2 regions of the Rhodopseudomonas sp. P1 genome follow, and region 2 is predicted to be linked to the other one. Evidence: predicted binding sites of a transcription regulator. Region 2 holds the regulator's gene; the other holds the start of a gene.
What was found. The regulator HrcA, encoded in region 2, represses chaperone genes, less so after heat shock. The targets are predictions, from matches to a motif close to GTTAGCACTCNCNNNNNGNGAGTGCTAAC.

Region 1 (7,309 bases), 940 kb from region 2:
TTTGTCGCATACAGAAATTTAATCCAGGGCCGGACTTACGGCCGCCTCAAGGTTCCTTAGATTTGACGACACCCGCGCCTGCGATCGCCGCCGGCGAGCGCCGCGGCGCAGGTTTGAGCGATGCTCAGGGAGATCATCATGACGCCGCAGGAACGCCAGCTTGTCGACGATCTGTTCGAACGGCTCGCCCGCCTGGAAGCCACCCCACGCGACCCCGACGCCGCCGCTGCGATTTCGCAAGGACTGCGGATCGCGCCGAATGCGATCTACGGGCTGGTGCAGACCGTGCTGGTCCAGGACGAAGCGCTGAAGCGGGCGCACGAACGCATCCAGGAACTGGAGTCCGATCACGGCCCGCAGTCGCAGGAGCGCGGCGGTTTTCTCGATTCGATGCGCGACGCGATTTTCGGCCAGGGCCAGGCGCCGCAACGCGGCTCGGTGCCGAACGTCCCGCCGCCCGGCGCCGGTAGCCGTCCAGCCTGGAACACCGGGCAGGTGCTCGGCCAGCAATCTGCCGCGCCGCCTTACGGACAGCCGCAGCAGGCACCCTATGGTCAGCCGCAGGGCCAGTATGGCGGCCCGTTCGGCGGCCAGGGCGCCTCGCCGTTCGGCGGTGGAGGTGGCGGCGGCGGCTCGTTCCTTGGCACCGCAGCGGCGGCTGCAGCGGGCGTGGTCGGTGGCTCGCTGCTGCTCTCCAGCATCCGCGGCATGATGGGCGGCGGCTCGCACCAGAGCCTCGCCGACCAGGGCGGCCTCGGCAGCGGCCTGCAGAGCCCATGGGGCGGCAGCGACTCCTCGGGCGGCAACCTCGCGCAGCAGGCCGGGCTTGGTGACATCGGCTCACAGCGCGGCGGCGTCGACGACAGCTCGCGCTACGGCATGACGGATCAGAACAACAACGATTACGACCAGGTCGCCGACGCCGGCTACGACCGCGACGACATGGACATGGACTCCGACGATTTCGACGGCGGCGGCGACAGCGACTTCGCTTAAAGCTCTCCAGCGCCCGCCGACGTGCAACGGCCGCCCACTCGGGCGGCCGTTGTCGTGAGCAGGCTCAGTCTTGGCGTCGACCGATCAGATCACCACCACCTTGGTGCCGACGCCGACGCGGCCATACAGATCGATGACGTCCTCGTTGCGCATGCGGATGCAGCCGGAGGAGACGTTGGTGCCGATCGTCCACGGCTCGTTGGAGCCATGGATGCGGTACAGGGAGGAGCCGAGATACATCGCCCGTGCCCCGAGCGGATTCGCCGGTCCGCCTTCCATGTGACGCGGCAGATCGGGACGGCGCGCCAGCATTTCCTTCGGCGGAGTCCACGCCGGCCATTCGCGCTTGGCGGTGATCGTCTTCACACCCGACCAGGTGAAGCCGGGACGGCCGACGCCGACGCCGTAGCGCAGCGCCTTGCCCTCGCCCTGCACCAGGTAGAGGAACTTGTTCGGGGTATCGATCACGATCGTGCCGGCTTTTTCGCCGCCATGGTAATCAACAAGTTGCTTTTCGTAGCGCGGATCGAACTCGGGATGGGCCGGCTCGATCGCCGCTTCCTGCTCCTGCATCAGCTGCGGAGCGGTCGGCGCGATGTACTCACGGCGTTGTTCATAGGCCGGCTCACGCTGATAATACCGCGAGGACGGCGGCGGAGCGCCATCGCTGAACAGGAATTCGATGAAGCCACCGCCGAGATTCGGGCGGTCGGCATAGGCGGTGCGCACCCGCGCCGGAGGGGCGGGCTGCGGCTCGGCATAGACCACCGTCGGCTCCGGGCTCGATGAAAATTCGTAAGCGACGGCGGGATGATAGCCAGCGGCGAGACAGGACACGCTGGTCAGCAACGCGAGGGTAGTTTTGTTGAACATCGACGTACTCTGCACCGTTTCGTCGTGGACTCGCCGGAATTTGCGGCGGTGAACGCAACGGATCAGAAACCAAAACCGGATCGGTTTGGTAAACGCGGGCGGCAAACGGATTCACCATGACGCTCTGGAACGCCCATTCCTGAGATCAGCGTTTATTTTCGATGAATGTCGCTGCGCCATGGTTAACAGTGCGTTCGCTCGTCCTATTACTTAGCGAAAATGCAGGTTCCGATCCGCAACGCACCGTTAAACAGATGCCGCTACGACAAGCCGGTGCCTTGAACTGGGATCAACCGACCGATGTCCTTCCAACGCAAGCGTTTCCGCATTGAAGAACTTACGCTCGGCGCAGCGCCGATGCTCGCACCGATCGAATTCGAAGCGGGTCCGACTAATCGCGACCTGATGGCGGAGCTACGCGCGATCCGAGCCCAGATCGTCAACGGCGTCCATCCTGCGCCCGCCACCGGCGAGTCAGGTACCAACAAAGAAATCGACGCTTCGCTCGCGGCGGAAGCCGCCGAGACCAAAGCACTGCTGGCGAGTTACAAGGCTCAGGTCGAGCAGTGCGAGAAGCTGAAGATCGAACTCGATCTGATCCACAACGCGATCGACCAGACCAAGCGCGAAATCGCCGTGCTGCACTCCAAGAGCTTCAGCGGCGAGGAGATGGCCAAGGTCAATGGTGAGCTCGGCGCGGTCGTCGGCGGCACCGAGGAAGCCACGCAGCAGATTCTCGAAGCTGCGGAAGCGATCGATCAGGCCGCCACCGCGCTAGGCAAGGTCAACTCGGCCGATCAGCAGCAGGCGCTCAGCGAAGAAATCCAGGAGCGGGTGATCTCGATCTTCGAGGCCTGCAACTTCCAGGACCTCACCGGCCAGCGCATCAGCAAGGTGATGAACACGATGAAATTCATCGAGCATCACATCGTGCAGATGATGGAGATCTGGGGCGGCGTCGACGAGATCAAGTCGCACGCGCCCGCGGTGGTCGACAATCGCGACGACGACGCCAAACTGCTCAACGGCCCGCGTGCGCTCGGCGAAGACGGCCACGCCTCGCAGGACGACATCGACGCGATGTTCAACTGATCGCCGGCTGCCGCCTCAACGCCGCTCGGCGGCGCGTGGCGGCTGCAGCGCCAGGAAACATCCCAGCGTCGCCAAGGCGCACACCATCCCGACCTCGATCACGGTGGCGTCGGAAAACCGCTCCACCGCCGCCGCTACGATGAACGGCGCCGACGCCTGCACGAACAGCGCAGGCCGCGCGATCCGGCCGATCACCCGGCCATAGCCCTGCGCTCCGAACATCAGCAGCGGCAGGCTGCCCCGCGCGATCGTCATCACGCCATTGGCGGCGCCGAACGCCACACAGAACACGCCGGCGACCAGCACCGACGGGCCGGCAAACGCCAGCATCGCGAACGAACAGGCCATCAGCGTCACCGCCCCGCGCGCGATCCAGAGCGGATGTGTCCGGCCGGCGAGCAGAAAGTCCGCTAGCCGGGCCGCCACCTGCGACGGGCCGAACAGCGCGCCGAGCGTCACCACGGTGCCGGCATCAAGGCCGCCGCGCTGAAACATCGCCAGCAGGTTCGACGTCACCCCGGACAGCATCAAGGCGTAGATCGCGAAGGCGGTCGCGATCAGCACGAACGGGCGCCCCTCCGGGCGCAGCGGCTCCGCAGGCATCAGATGCGGGTTCGGGCTGGGCGCAACAACCGATGGCGCAGCCTTGCGCGGCAGCACCAAGCCATGCAACGGCGCGACCACACAGGCCAGCACCGCCGCGAAGGCGAAATAGGTGCCGCGCCAGCCGACGGCGTCGAGCAGCAGATGGGTCGCCGGCCAGCCGACGGTGGAGGCGAAGCCGCCCGCGAAGGTGACGAAAGTGATCTGCCGCCGGGCGGTGGTGCCGAACAGCCGCGCCAGCGTGGCGAACGCCGGATCGTACAGCGTCGAGGCCATCGCGACACCGAGCAGCGCCCAGCCGACGAAATACACCGGCCACAGGTCGATGCCGGCAATCAGCACCATGCCGAGCGCGCCGACCAGCGCTCCCGGCGCCATCACCACATTGCCGCCGTGGCGGTCGATCAGACCGCCAATCACCGGCGACAGGATGCCGGAGATCACCAGGGCCAGCGAAAACCCGGACATCCCGAAGGCCAGCGACCAGCCATGCGCCGCGGCGAGATGCGGCATGGTCAAGACCGGCGGATAGATCAGCATGCCCCAGCACAGAATCTGGGTGACCGCCAAAACGCCGACCGCGCGCTCCGGTCCGGACACCAGTCTGCGCAGTCCGCTCATCGGGTCATGGAATCAGATCGGCCCTGGATGTTTGGCAGAGGTCAGGCGCGCGGGGCGCAGCGGACATAGACCATGTTGCCGTAGCGGGTGGCGGCATCCTTGTCGACGAAGCGGGTGATCATCACGCGGCCGTCGAACGACACGATCTCGCGGTCCTGCTCGCCGATTGGACCGGCCGGCCCGATATAGTTCTTGCCGCTTTGCGAACCCTTCAGCCGCAGCTCCTGCGGGGTGGCCTGGTCGGCCAGATGCATGATCACGCCGCCGGTCGGACCGGCACCGATCACGTAAGGATTCTTGCACTGCGCGACCGCGGCCTTTTCGGTGCGGGCCCGGTCGGACGGATTGAGATACGACGCGAGGCCCCAGCGGCCGACGATTTCTTCCGAGCGGATGGTGGCGGGCAGTTCCGGCGGCGCCGCCGGCTCCTGCACTGCAGCCGGCTGCGAACCGCCAAGGCTGAAGCCACCGATGCTGCCGCACGCGCCGAGCCCCAGCGCCATCAGCGACGCCATGCCCAGATTGAGCGACGCGCGTGCGTTGCGTGAATTGACCATGATTTCTCCCCGAGCAAACGCCCCGTTCGCCCCGACCCCACACAACCGCAAAATGCCGCAGCAGGCAATGCGGTCGCGCCGATGAACAGTGTCCCGTCCGGCGGACGGAGCATCTTACACCGGCATCACCAAGCCCTTAAGCCCGTCAGCTTGACAGGAACTGCAGCAGGCCATATTCCCGGGCGCACAATTAGCACTCTTGCAGTACGACTGCCAACACGCGGACACGAATACGAGCCGCGATCACGAACCGGCACTCGAACGCCAAAGCCCCTCCAGCAACACACAGGATAGCCCATGGCTAAAATCAATTTTCGTCCTCTCCATGACCGCGTCGTCGTGAAGCGGATCGATGCCGAGACCAAGACCAAGGGCGGCATCATCATCCCGGACTCCGCCAAGGAGAAGCCGCAGGAAGGTCAGGTGATCGCCGTCGGCCCGGGCGGCCGCGACGAGACCGGCAAGCTGACCCCGATCGACGTCAAGGTCGGCGATCGCGTGCTGTTCGGCAAGTGGTCGGGCACCGAGATCAAGCTGGACGGCGAAGAACTCCTGATCATGAAGGAGTCGGACATCATGGGCGTGGTCGGCTAAGCCGCATCGCGACAGCATCGAGACATCAGGAGCGAATGAATGGCAGCCAAGGACGTCAAGTTTTCCGGTGAGGCCCGCGACCGCATGCTGCGCGGCGTGGACGTGCTCGCCAACGCCGTGAAGGTCACGCTCGGTCCGAAGGGCCGGAACGTGCTGATCGAGAAGAGCTTCGGTGCCCCGCGCATCACCAAGGACGGCGTCACCGTCGCCAAGGAAGTGGAGCTCGAGGACAAGTTCGAGAACATGGGCGCGCAGATGGTGCGCGAGGTGGCCTCGAAGACCAACGACCTCGCCGGCGACGGCACCACCACCGCCACCGTGCTGGCCCAGGCGATCGTCCGTGAAGGCGCCAAGGCCGTTGCGGCCGGCATGAACCCGATGGACCTGAAGCGCGGCATCGAGATCGCGGTCGCGGCCGTGGTCAAGGACATCCAGAAGCGCGCCAAGCCGGTCGCCTCCTCGGCTGAGATCGCCCAGGTCGGCACCATCTCGGCCAACGGCGACGCGCCGATCGGCAAGATGATCGCCCAGGCGATGCAGAAGGTCGGCAACGAGGGCGTCATCACGGTCGAAGAGAACAAGTCGCTCGAGACCGAAGTCGACATCGTCGAAGGCATGAAGTTCGACCGCGGCTATCTGTCGCCGTACTTCGTGACCAACGCCGAGAAGATGACCGTCGAACTCGACGACGCCTACATCCTGCTGCACGAGAAGAAGCTCTCGGGCCTGCAGTCGATGCTGCCGGTGCTCGAAGCGGTGGTGCAGTCGGGCAAGCCGCTGCTGATCATCGCCGAGGACGTCGAAGGCGAAGCGCTGGCGACCCTGGTGGTCAACCGCCTGCGCGGCGGCCTCAAGGTTTCGGCCGTGAAGGCGCCGGGCTTCGGCGATCGCCGCAAGGCGATGCTGGAAGACATCGCGATCCTGACCGGCGGTCAGCTGATCTCGGAAGACCTCGGCATCAAGCTCGAGACCGTGACGCTGAAGATGCTCGGCCGCGCCAAGAAGGTGGTGATCGACAAGGAGAACACCACGATCGTCGGCGGCGCCGGCAAGAAGCCGGAGATCGAAGCCCGCGTTTCGCAGATCAAGGCGCAGATCGAGGAGACCTCCTCGGACTACGACCGTGAGAAGCTGCAGGAGCGTCTGGCCAAGCTCGCCGGCGGCGTCGCGGTGATCCGCGTCGGCGGCGCGACCGAGGTCGAGGTCAAGGAGAAGAAGGACCGTGTCGAGGACGCGCTGAACGCGACCCGCGCTGCGGTTCAGGAAGGCATCGTGCCGGGCGGCGGCGTCGCCCTGCTGCGCGCCAAGAAGGCCGTCGGCCGCATCAACAACGACAATGCCGACGTTCAGGCCGGCATCAACATCGTGTTGAAGGCGCTGGAAGCTCCGATCCGCCAGATCTCCGAGAACGCCGGTGTCGAAGGCTCGATCGTGGTCGGCAAGATCCTCGAGAACAAGTCCGAGACCTTCGGTTTCGACGCCCAGAGCGAGGACTATGTCGACATGCTCGCCAAGGGCATCGTCGATCCGGCCAAGGTCGTGCGCACCGCGCTGCAGGACGCCTCGTCGGTGGCCTCGCTGCTGGTCACCACCGAAGCGATGGTCGCCGAGCTGCCGAAGGCCGATGCCCCGGCGATGCCGGCCGGCGGTGGCATGGGCGGTATGGGCGGCATGGGCTTCTAAGCCCGCGCCTGTCGCACGGAAGATCGATCACGCAAGGCCGCCTCCGGGCGGCCTTGTTTTTTGGCGCCGCGCCTCGCGCGCCTTGGTTCGGATTCAATTCGAATCGACTAGAGCATTTCCGGTTCTGACGCGTTGTGTCCCGGCGAACCGTTGTCCACTCGGCTCCCAAAAAGCTTTAGGTTCGATGCAGCCTGATTCTCGCGAGGTTCACGTGATGCGCGCATTCCTGTTCAGCCTGCTGGCGCTGCTGCCGGCGACCGATGTCGCCCTGGCTCAGAGCAAGTCCGCCA
Region 2 (7,309 bases):
TCGTGGGCGCGAAGCGATCGCGGCCTGGAAGCGCGCGGCACTCGACAAGTATCAGATGCAGATGGAGCCACTGACGATCGAACGGGCCGCACAGACCGCGATCGTGACGGCCCGCGTCGCGGGCGATTTTCCGGGCAGTCCCGCGCGGCTGACCTATCGGTTCGGTCTCGGCGAGGACGGCATCACATCGCTCGAGATCGGCGCATAGTCCGCTAGGCTGCCAGATCGGCCACGACGGCGTCGAGCACCGGGAAGCCCTCTTGCGTCACGCGCAATCGGCCGTCGGCGTCGACCGCGATCGCGCCCTCCTCGCGCAGCAGCGCGATCCGCGACGGATCGAGCGGACGGCCGGACAGTAGTTGATAGCGCTGCGGGTCGATGCCTTCGGCGAGCCGCAGCCCCATCAGCAGGAATTCGTCGGCGCGCTCTTCGCTGGTGAGGCGTTCGTCGGCGATCAGCCCGTGCCCGGTGGCTTCCACGCGCATCAGCCAGCTCTCGGGACGTTTCTCGGTGGCGGTGGCGTAGCGCGCCGCACCGATATCGAGCCGGCCGTGGGCGCCGGGGCCGATCCCGGCATATTCCTGGCCGCGCCAGTAGATCAGATTGTGCCGGCATTCCGCGCCCGGGCGGGCGTGGTTGGAGATCTCGTAGGCCGGCAGGCCGAGTTCGGCGCAAACTGATTGCGTGACGTCGTACAGCGCCCGCGCCTCGGTCTCGTCCGGCGTCGGCAGCTTTCCGGCCTTGTGCAGCGAATAGAACGGCGTGTCGGGCTCGATGGTGAGTTGATACAGCGACAGATGCTCGGCGGCCTCGCCGATCGCGTAGCGCAGCTCGGCTTCCCACATCGCCGCGGTCTGTCCCGGCCGCGCATAGATCAGGTCGAATGAATAGCGGTCGAACGCCGATTTGGCGATCGCTACCGCATTCAAGGCTTCTTCGGCCGAATGCAGCCGGCCGAGCGCCTTCAGCGAGGCGTCGTCGAGCGCCTGCACGCCGAGCGAGACGCGGTTGACGCCGGCGGCGCGATAGCCGCGAAACCTCGTCGCCTCGACGCTGGTCGGGTTGGCTTCGAGCGTCACTTCGGCGTCGGGCGCGACCTGCCAGTGCCGGGCGATCGCATCCAGGATCGCCGCCACCGTCGATGGCTGCATCAGCGACGGCGTGCCGCCGCCGAGAAAGATCGAGCTCACCTGGCGCGGCCCGATCCGCTCGGCGGTGGTGGCGATCTCACGCGTAAACGCGCGGGCGAACCGCTCCTCGTCGATCGCGGCGTGGCGGACGTGGCTGTTGAAGTCGCAATACGGGCACTTCGACAGGCAGAACGGCCAGTGCACGTAGACGCCGAAAGCTGGGTCGGAGCTAGCCCGCAAGGCAAATCTCCGCCAGTTTGACGAACGCCTTGGCGCGGTGCGACAGGCCGAGGCCGAGCGGCGGTAGGCCGTGCTTCTCGACGCTGGTCATCTCGCCGAAGGTGCGGCTGTGACCCTCGGGCAGGAAAACCGGATCATAACCGAAGCCGGCGGTGCCGCGCGGCGGCCACACCAAAGTTCCGTCGGCGCGGGCCTCGACCTCTTCGATATGCCCGTCCGGCCAGGCGACGCACAGCGCCGAGACGAAATGCGCCTTGCGCTGCTCCGGCGCAGTCGCACCTCGCTCCTGGAGCAGGCGCTCGATCCGCGCCATCGCGCCGGCAAAATCCTTCGAATCCCTGGCCCAGCGGGCCGAATAGATCCCGGGAGCGCCGTCGAGCGCATCCACCGCAAGGCCGGAATCGTCGGCAAACGCGGGCAGCTGCGCGGCCTTGGCGGCGGCTTCGGCCTTGATTCGGGCATTGGCCTGGAAGCTGTCGCCGGTTTCGTCCGGCTCGGCGAGGCCGAGCTCGCCGGCGGAGATCGCCTCGATGCCGTAAGGCGCCAAGAGCTCTCGCATCTCGGCCAGCTTGCCGGGATTGTGGGTGGCGATCACGAGCTTGCCGGTGATTCGACGATGCATGGCGATGTCAGCCTAGCTCAGCTCGCGTTGCAAAGAAGTGGCAGGAATGACTCACCCAACCGCCATTTTCTGCAGGTCCACCAGCCGGGCGACGCCCTTTTGCGCCAGCGCCATCAGCTGCAGGAACTCGTCCTGCGAGAACGGGGTGCGTTCCGCGGTGCCCTGCACTTCGACCAGACGGCCGTCGCCGGTCATCACGAAGTTGGCGTCGGTCTCGGCCTCGGAATCCTCGGCGTAGTCGAGGTCCAGCACCGGCGTGCCGTTGTAGATGCCGCAGGAAATCGCCGCGACGTTGTCGCGGAGCACCTGGCCCTTGATCATGTTGCGGGCCTTCATCCAGTTCAGGCAGTCCGCAAGCGCCACCCAGGCGCCGGTAATCGAGGCGGTCCGGGTGCCGCCGTCGGCCTGCAGGACGTCGCAATCCACCGTGATCTGACGCTCGCCGAGCGCCTCGAGATCGACGATGGTCCGCAGCGAGCGGCCGATCAGGCGCTGAATCTCCACGGTCCGGCCGTTCTGCTTGCCGGCGGACGCTTCGCGGCGGGTGCGCTCCAGGGTGGCGCGCGGCAGCATGCCGTATTCAGCCGTCACCCAGCCGCGGCCCTGCCCCTTCAGCCACGGCGGCAGCCGCTCTTCCAGGGTGGCGGTCACCAGCACGTGGGTGTCGCCGAACTTCACCAGGCAGGAGCCCTCGGCATATTTGACGACGCCGCGTTCCAGCGACACGGCGCGCAATTCGTCGGGCGCACGGCGGCTCGGCCGCATGGGGGACCTCCATCTATGGCAGGGGGAAGAACAATGTTGCGGTGCTTTTAGGGGGCCGCAGCCGCAGCGGCAAGGGTTGCGGGCCAAAGCCATGCGCTCCCCGCTTGTAACCGGGCCGAAGCGACGACAAATTAAGGGGATTACGGAGGACAATTTGGCTCAGCACGACCCGATCGGCCTGATCGCGCCCAATGCCGGCCTTGCCCAGCTCAACGAGCGCTCGCGGGAGATTTTTCGTCAGATCGTCGAAAGCTATCTCGCGACCGGTGAGCCGGTGGGCTCCCGCAACATTTCCCGTCTGATTTCCGTCCCGCTGTCGCCGGCCTCGGTGCGCAACGTGATGGCCGATCTCGAACAGCTCGGCCTGATCTACGCCCCGCACACCTCGGCCGGCCGGTTGCCGACCGAACTCGGCCTGCGGTTCTTCGTCGACGCTCTGATGCAGGTCGGCGACCTGACCGAGCCGGAGCGGCAGTCGATCCAGGCGCAGCTTTCGTCGGTGGGACGGGCCCACACGGTCGAAGCCGCGCTCGGCGAGGCATTGACGCGGCTGTCCGGCCTGACGCGCGCCGCCGCGGTGGTGCTGACCGCCAAGGCCAACGTCCGGCTCAAGCACATCGAATTCGTCAGGCTGGAGCCGGAGCGTGCGCTGGTGATCCTGGTGGCCGAAGACGGCCAGGTCGAGAACCGCGTGCTGACGTTGCCGCCCGGGGTGCCATCGTCGGCGCTGATCGAAGCGGCCAATTATCTCAACGCGCGGATTCGCGGCCGGACGCTGGCCGAAGCCCGGCTCGAGCTCGAATCGCTGATGGTTCAGAACAAGGCCGAGCTCGATCAGCTCACCCAGAAGGTCATCGCGGCGGGCATCGCCAGCTGGTCCGGCGGCGACGGCGAAGACCGGCAGCTGATCGTGCGCGGCCACGCCAATCTGCTTGAAGACCTGCACGCGCTCGATGATCTGGAGCGGGTGCGGCTGTTGTTCGATGACCTCGAGACCAAGCGCGGGGTGATCGATCTGCTCGGCCGCGCCGAAAGCGCCGACGGCGTACGGATCTTCATCGGCTCGGAAAACAAGCTGTTCTCGCTGTCGGGCTCGTCCACCATCATCGCGCCTTACAGCGACGGTGCCGGCCACATCGTCGGCGTGCTCGGCGTCATCGGGCCTACTCGGCTGAACTATGCGCGGGTGATCCCGATGGTCGATTACACCGCGCGGATCGTCAGCCGGATGCTCGGCGGCTGATTTTCCGAAACTTGATTTTCGCGCCGCAAACCACGATATCCCGGCCAGCTCTCCCGTAACGATCCAGAGATTTTTCAAGAAGGTAGCGTGATGACCGAGACTGATGGACAGAAGGACAACAACCAGGACACGGCGCAGGCCGCCGCCGATCCGGTCGTTTCCAAGCCGTACATCATGCCGGACGACCCGGAAGAAGGATCGAACGAGGCACTGGTGCGCGAGGCTGCGGACGCGCGCGACAAGATGCTGCGGACGCTCGCCGAAATGGAGAATCTGCGGAAGCGGACCCAGAAGGAAGTCGCCGACGCACGTACCTATGGGGTGACCTCGTTCGCGCGCGACGTGCTCGATATCGCCGACAATCTGCAGCGTGCGCTCGACGCGGTGCCGGCCGACGCCCGCGCCAATGCCGAGCCGGGTCTGAAGGCGCTGATCGAGGGCGTCGAGCTGACCGAACGCTCGCTGCTCAACGCGCTGGAAAAGAACGGCGTCAAGAAGTTCGATCCGAAGGGCCAGAAGTTCGATCCGAACTTCCAGCAGGCGATGTATGAAGTGCCGGATCCGTCGGTGCCGGCCGGCACCGTGGTGCAGGTGGTTCAGGCCGGCTTCACGATCGGTGACCGTGTGCTGCGTCCGGCGCTGGTCGGTGTCGCCAAGGGCGGCGCCAAGGCGGCGCCGAGCGACGGCGGCAGCGAGACCGGCAGCGTCAACTGAGGCGAGCTGCGGCTTCGGCGCGAGCCGGAGCCGCGCCGCCGATCAGCCTCAAGTTGCTCTGAGAGAAAAAACGACGCGCCGCCTGCGCGTCGTTTTTCATTTGATCAGCGCGGTTGCAGACCGTCGCGGACTTTGCGGAAGCGCGGAAACGCGGTTTCCCATTGCTCTTTCGGCGACGAGCCGATCACCCGCATCGCCACATTGGCGCTGCCGAAGCGCAGCCACTGCACCACGGTCACTGGCGTATTGTCCTTGCCGCTGACGCCGGTGACCCGGGTCTCGAATCCGGGTGCGCCGTCGATCCGGATCGGCTCCGACATCGTGATCTTGCTCTCGCGCACGCCGGGGATCGCTTCGGCCGCCTGCTGGGCGAAGCGGGCGCGGTCGTCGGTCTTCTCCGGCACCGAGCCGATCAGGCCGAGCACCATGAACGGGCCGGTCTCGACCGCCTCTTCGTTGCCGTCGGTCAGCAGCAGCGCAGCCCCGGGCGCCAGCGTCCGCACCGTCTTGAAGTCGCCGAGCTCGCGGATCTTGAACGGCATCTGCGCGACCTGCTCGTCGACCGGCACCTGCTGCCGCACCGACACCGAGGACAGCATCTTCTTGACGGCCTCGTCCGAGTAGGTCTTCGCCTCGGTGGCCGGCACCTGGACGGCGACATAGCCGGAAAACAGCTTGCTGCCGGGCACGATCAGCGAGTAGCGGCGGACCTTGTCGGGCCCCACCACGGCATCTTCGGCGGTGAAATAGCCGTTGCCGGCGGTGGTCTCGATCTTCTCCGGCTTGACGTTGCCGAGCGAGCTTTCGGGCGCGGCTTTGAAGGCCGCGTCGATCTGATCGAACGCCGGCCCCGGCAGCTCGGACACCAGCACCTTGACGCCTTGGTCGGCGGACTCAAAGCCCAGGAAGGCCGTGGACTGGTTCAGCCCCGGCATCGGTACGATGCCGACCCGGATGCCGCGTGGGTAAACCGCATCGGCGGCAACCGCGTTGGTCGCGGCGGCCGACAGCAGGGCAATCGCAAACAAGCGCGCTATCTGTCTCATGGCGAGTTGTCCTGGGGCTGCATTGAGGCCGTTGTTTGGTCGGGTTCGACCGGGTTTGGTGCTGCAAATCGGACGGCCGGCGACTGCGATGATGCGCTGCGCGCGCCGGCCCGGCAAGCCGCGCCGCAGCGCGCTATGCAGGCGGTTCGTAACGATTCGTAAAGCCCATGTTTTCGTGATCGAAACGCCGCCACGGTCCTTGCGGACCCGACCCCCCCTCCTATATCAGGCTCACCGCCGCCAAATCGCGAGCAAGTGAATTTTCTTAGGGGGTTTGGACCGGTGCGCCGTCAGGGCCCGTCCAACTCGCCGCAAAAAGAAGGATGTGAACACCATGGGAAAGGTCATTGGTATCGACCTCGGCACCACGAATTCGTGCGTTGCCGTAATGGATGGTAAGTCTGCCAAAGTCATCGAGAACGCCGAGGGTATGCGCACGACCCCGTCGATCGTCGCGATCACCGACGACGGCGAGCGTCTGGTCGGCCAGCCGGCGAAGCGTCAGGCGGTCACCAATCCCGAGCGCACCTTCTTCGCAGTCAAGCGCCTGATCGGCCGCCGCTACGACGACCCGATGGTCGAGAAGGACAAGGGTCTCGTCCCCTACAAGATCGTCAAGGCTTCCAACGGCGACGCCTGGGTCGAAGCCGACGGCAAGACCTATTCGCCCTCGCAGGTCTCGGCCTTCATTCTGCAGAAGATGAAGGAGACCGCGGAAGCGCATCTCGGCCAGAAAGTCGATCAGGCCGTCATCACCGTTCCGGCGTACTTCAACGACGCCCAGCGCCAGGCCACCAAGGACGCCGGCAAGATCGCCGGTCTCGAAGTGCTGCGCATCATCAACGAGCCGACCGCGGCCGCGCTGGCCTACGGTCTCGACAAGGCCAAGACCGGCACCATCGCGGTGTACGACCTCGGCGGCGGCACCTTCGACGTCTCGATCCTGGAGATCGGCGACGGCGTGTTCGAGGTGAAGTCGACCAACGGCGACACTTTCCTCGGCGGTGAAGACTTCGACATGCGTCTGGTCAACTACCTCGCCGACGAATTCCAGAAGGAGCAGGGCATCGACCTGCGCAAGGACAAGCTTGCGCTGCAGCGCCTGAAGGAAGCCGCCGAAAAGGCCAAGATCGAGCTGTCATCGACGACGCAGACCGAGATCAACCTGCCGTTCATCACTGCGGACCAGTCCGGTCCGAAGCATCTGACCATGAAGCTGACTCGCGCCAAGTTCGAAGCGCTGGTCGACGATCTGGTGCAGAAGACCATCGAGCCGTGCCGCAAGGCGCTGAAGGATGCCGGCCTCACCGCCGGTGAGATCAGCGAAGTGGTGCTGGTCGGCGGCATGACCCGCATGCCAAAGGTCCAGGAAGTGGTGAAGCAGCTGTTCGGCAAGGAGCCGCACAAGGGCGTCAACCCGGACGAAGTCGTGGCGATCGGCGCGGCGATCCAGGCCGGCGTGCTGCAGGGCGACGTCAAGGACGTGCTGCTGCTCGACGTGACCCCGCTGTCGCTGGGCATCGAGACGCTGGGTGGCGTGTTCACCCGC

Region 1: groES (co-chaperone GroES) is a predicted target of HrcA. The motif match lies at 4,932-4,960, and genes of this name have one in related genera.

Annotation. Positions count from the first base shown of each region.
Region 1 covers NZ_CP088006.1:1,289,481-1,296,789, reverse strand. Annotated here, with positions in the region: gene LRC39_RS06095 (ChbG/HpnK family deacetylase) at 1-22, shown strand, start outside; gene LRC39_RS06090 (DUF2076 domain-containing protein) at 139-996, shown strand; gene LRC39_RS06085 (L,D-transpeptidase) at 1,081-1,869, opposite strand; gene LRC39_RS06080 (protein phosphatase CheZ) at 2,170-2,961, shown strand; gene LRC39_RS06075 (MFS transporter) at 2,977-4,185, opposite strand; gene LRC39_RS06070 (hypothetical protein) at 4,227-4,742, opposite strand; gene groES (co-chaperone GroES) at 5,040-5,336, shown strand; gene groL (chaperonin GroEL) at 5,376-7,019, shown strand; gene LRC39_RS06055 (hypothetical protein) at 7,234-7,309, shown strand, end outside.
Region 2 covers NZ_CP088006.1:345,017-352,325, forward strand. Annotated here, with positions in the region: gene LRC39_RS01670 (nuclear transport factor 2 family protein) at 1-208, shown strand, start outside; gene hemW (radical SAM family heme chaperone HemW) at 213-1,370, opposite strand; gene rdgB (RdgB/HAM1 family non-canonical purine NTP pyrophosphatase) at 1,360-1,992, opposite strand; gene rph (ribonuclease PH) at 2,044-2,757, opposite strand; gene hrcA (heat-inducible transcriptional repressor HrcA) at 2,912-4,000, shown strand; gene grpE (nucleotide exchange factor GrpE) at 4,091-4,714, shown strand; gene LRC39_RS01700 (hypothetical protein) at 4,819-5,760, opposite strand; gene dnaK (molecular chaperone DnaK) at 6,095-7,309, shown strand, end outside.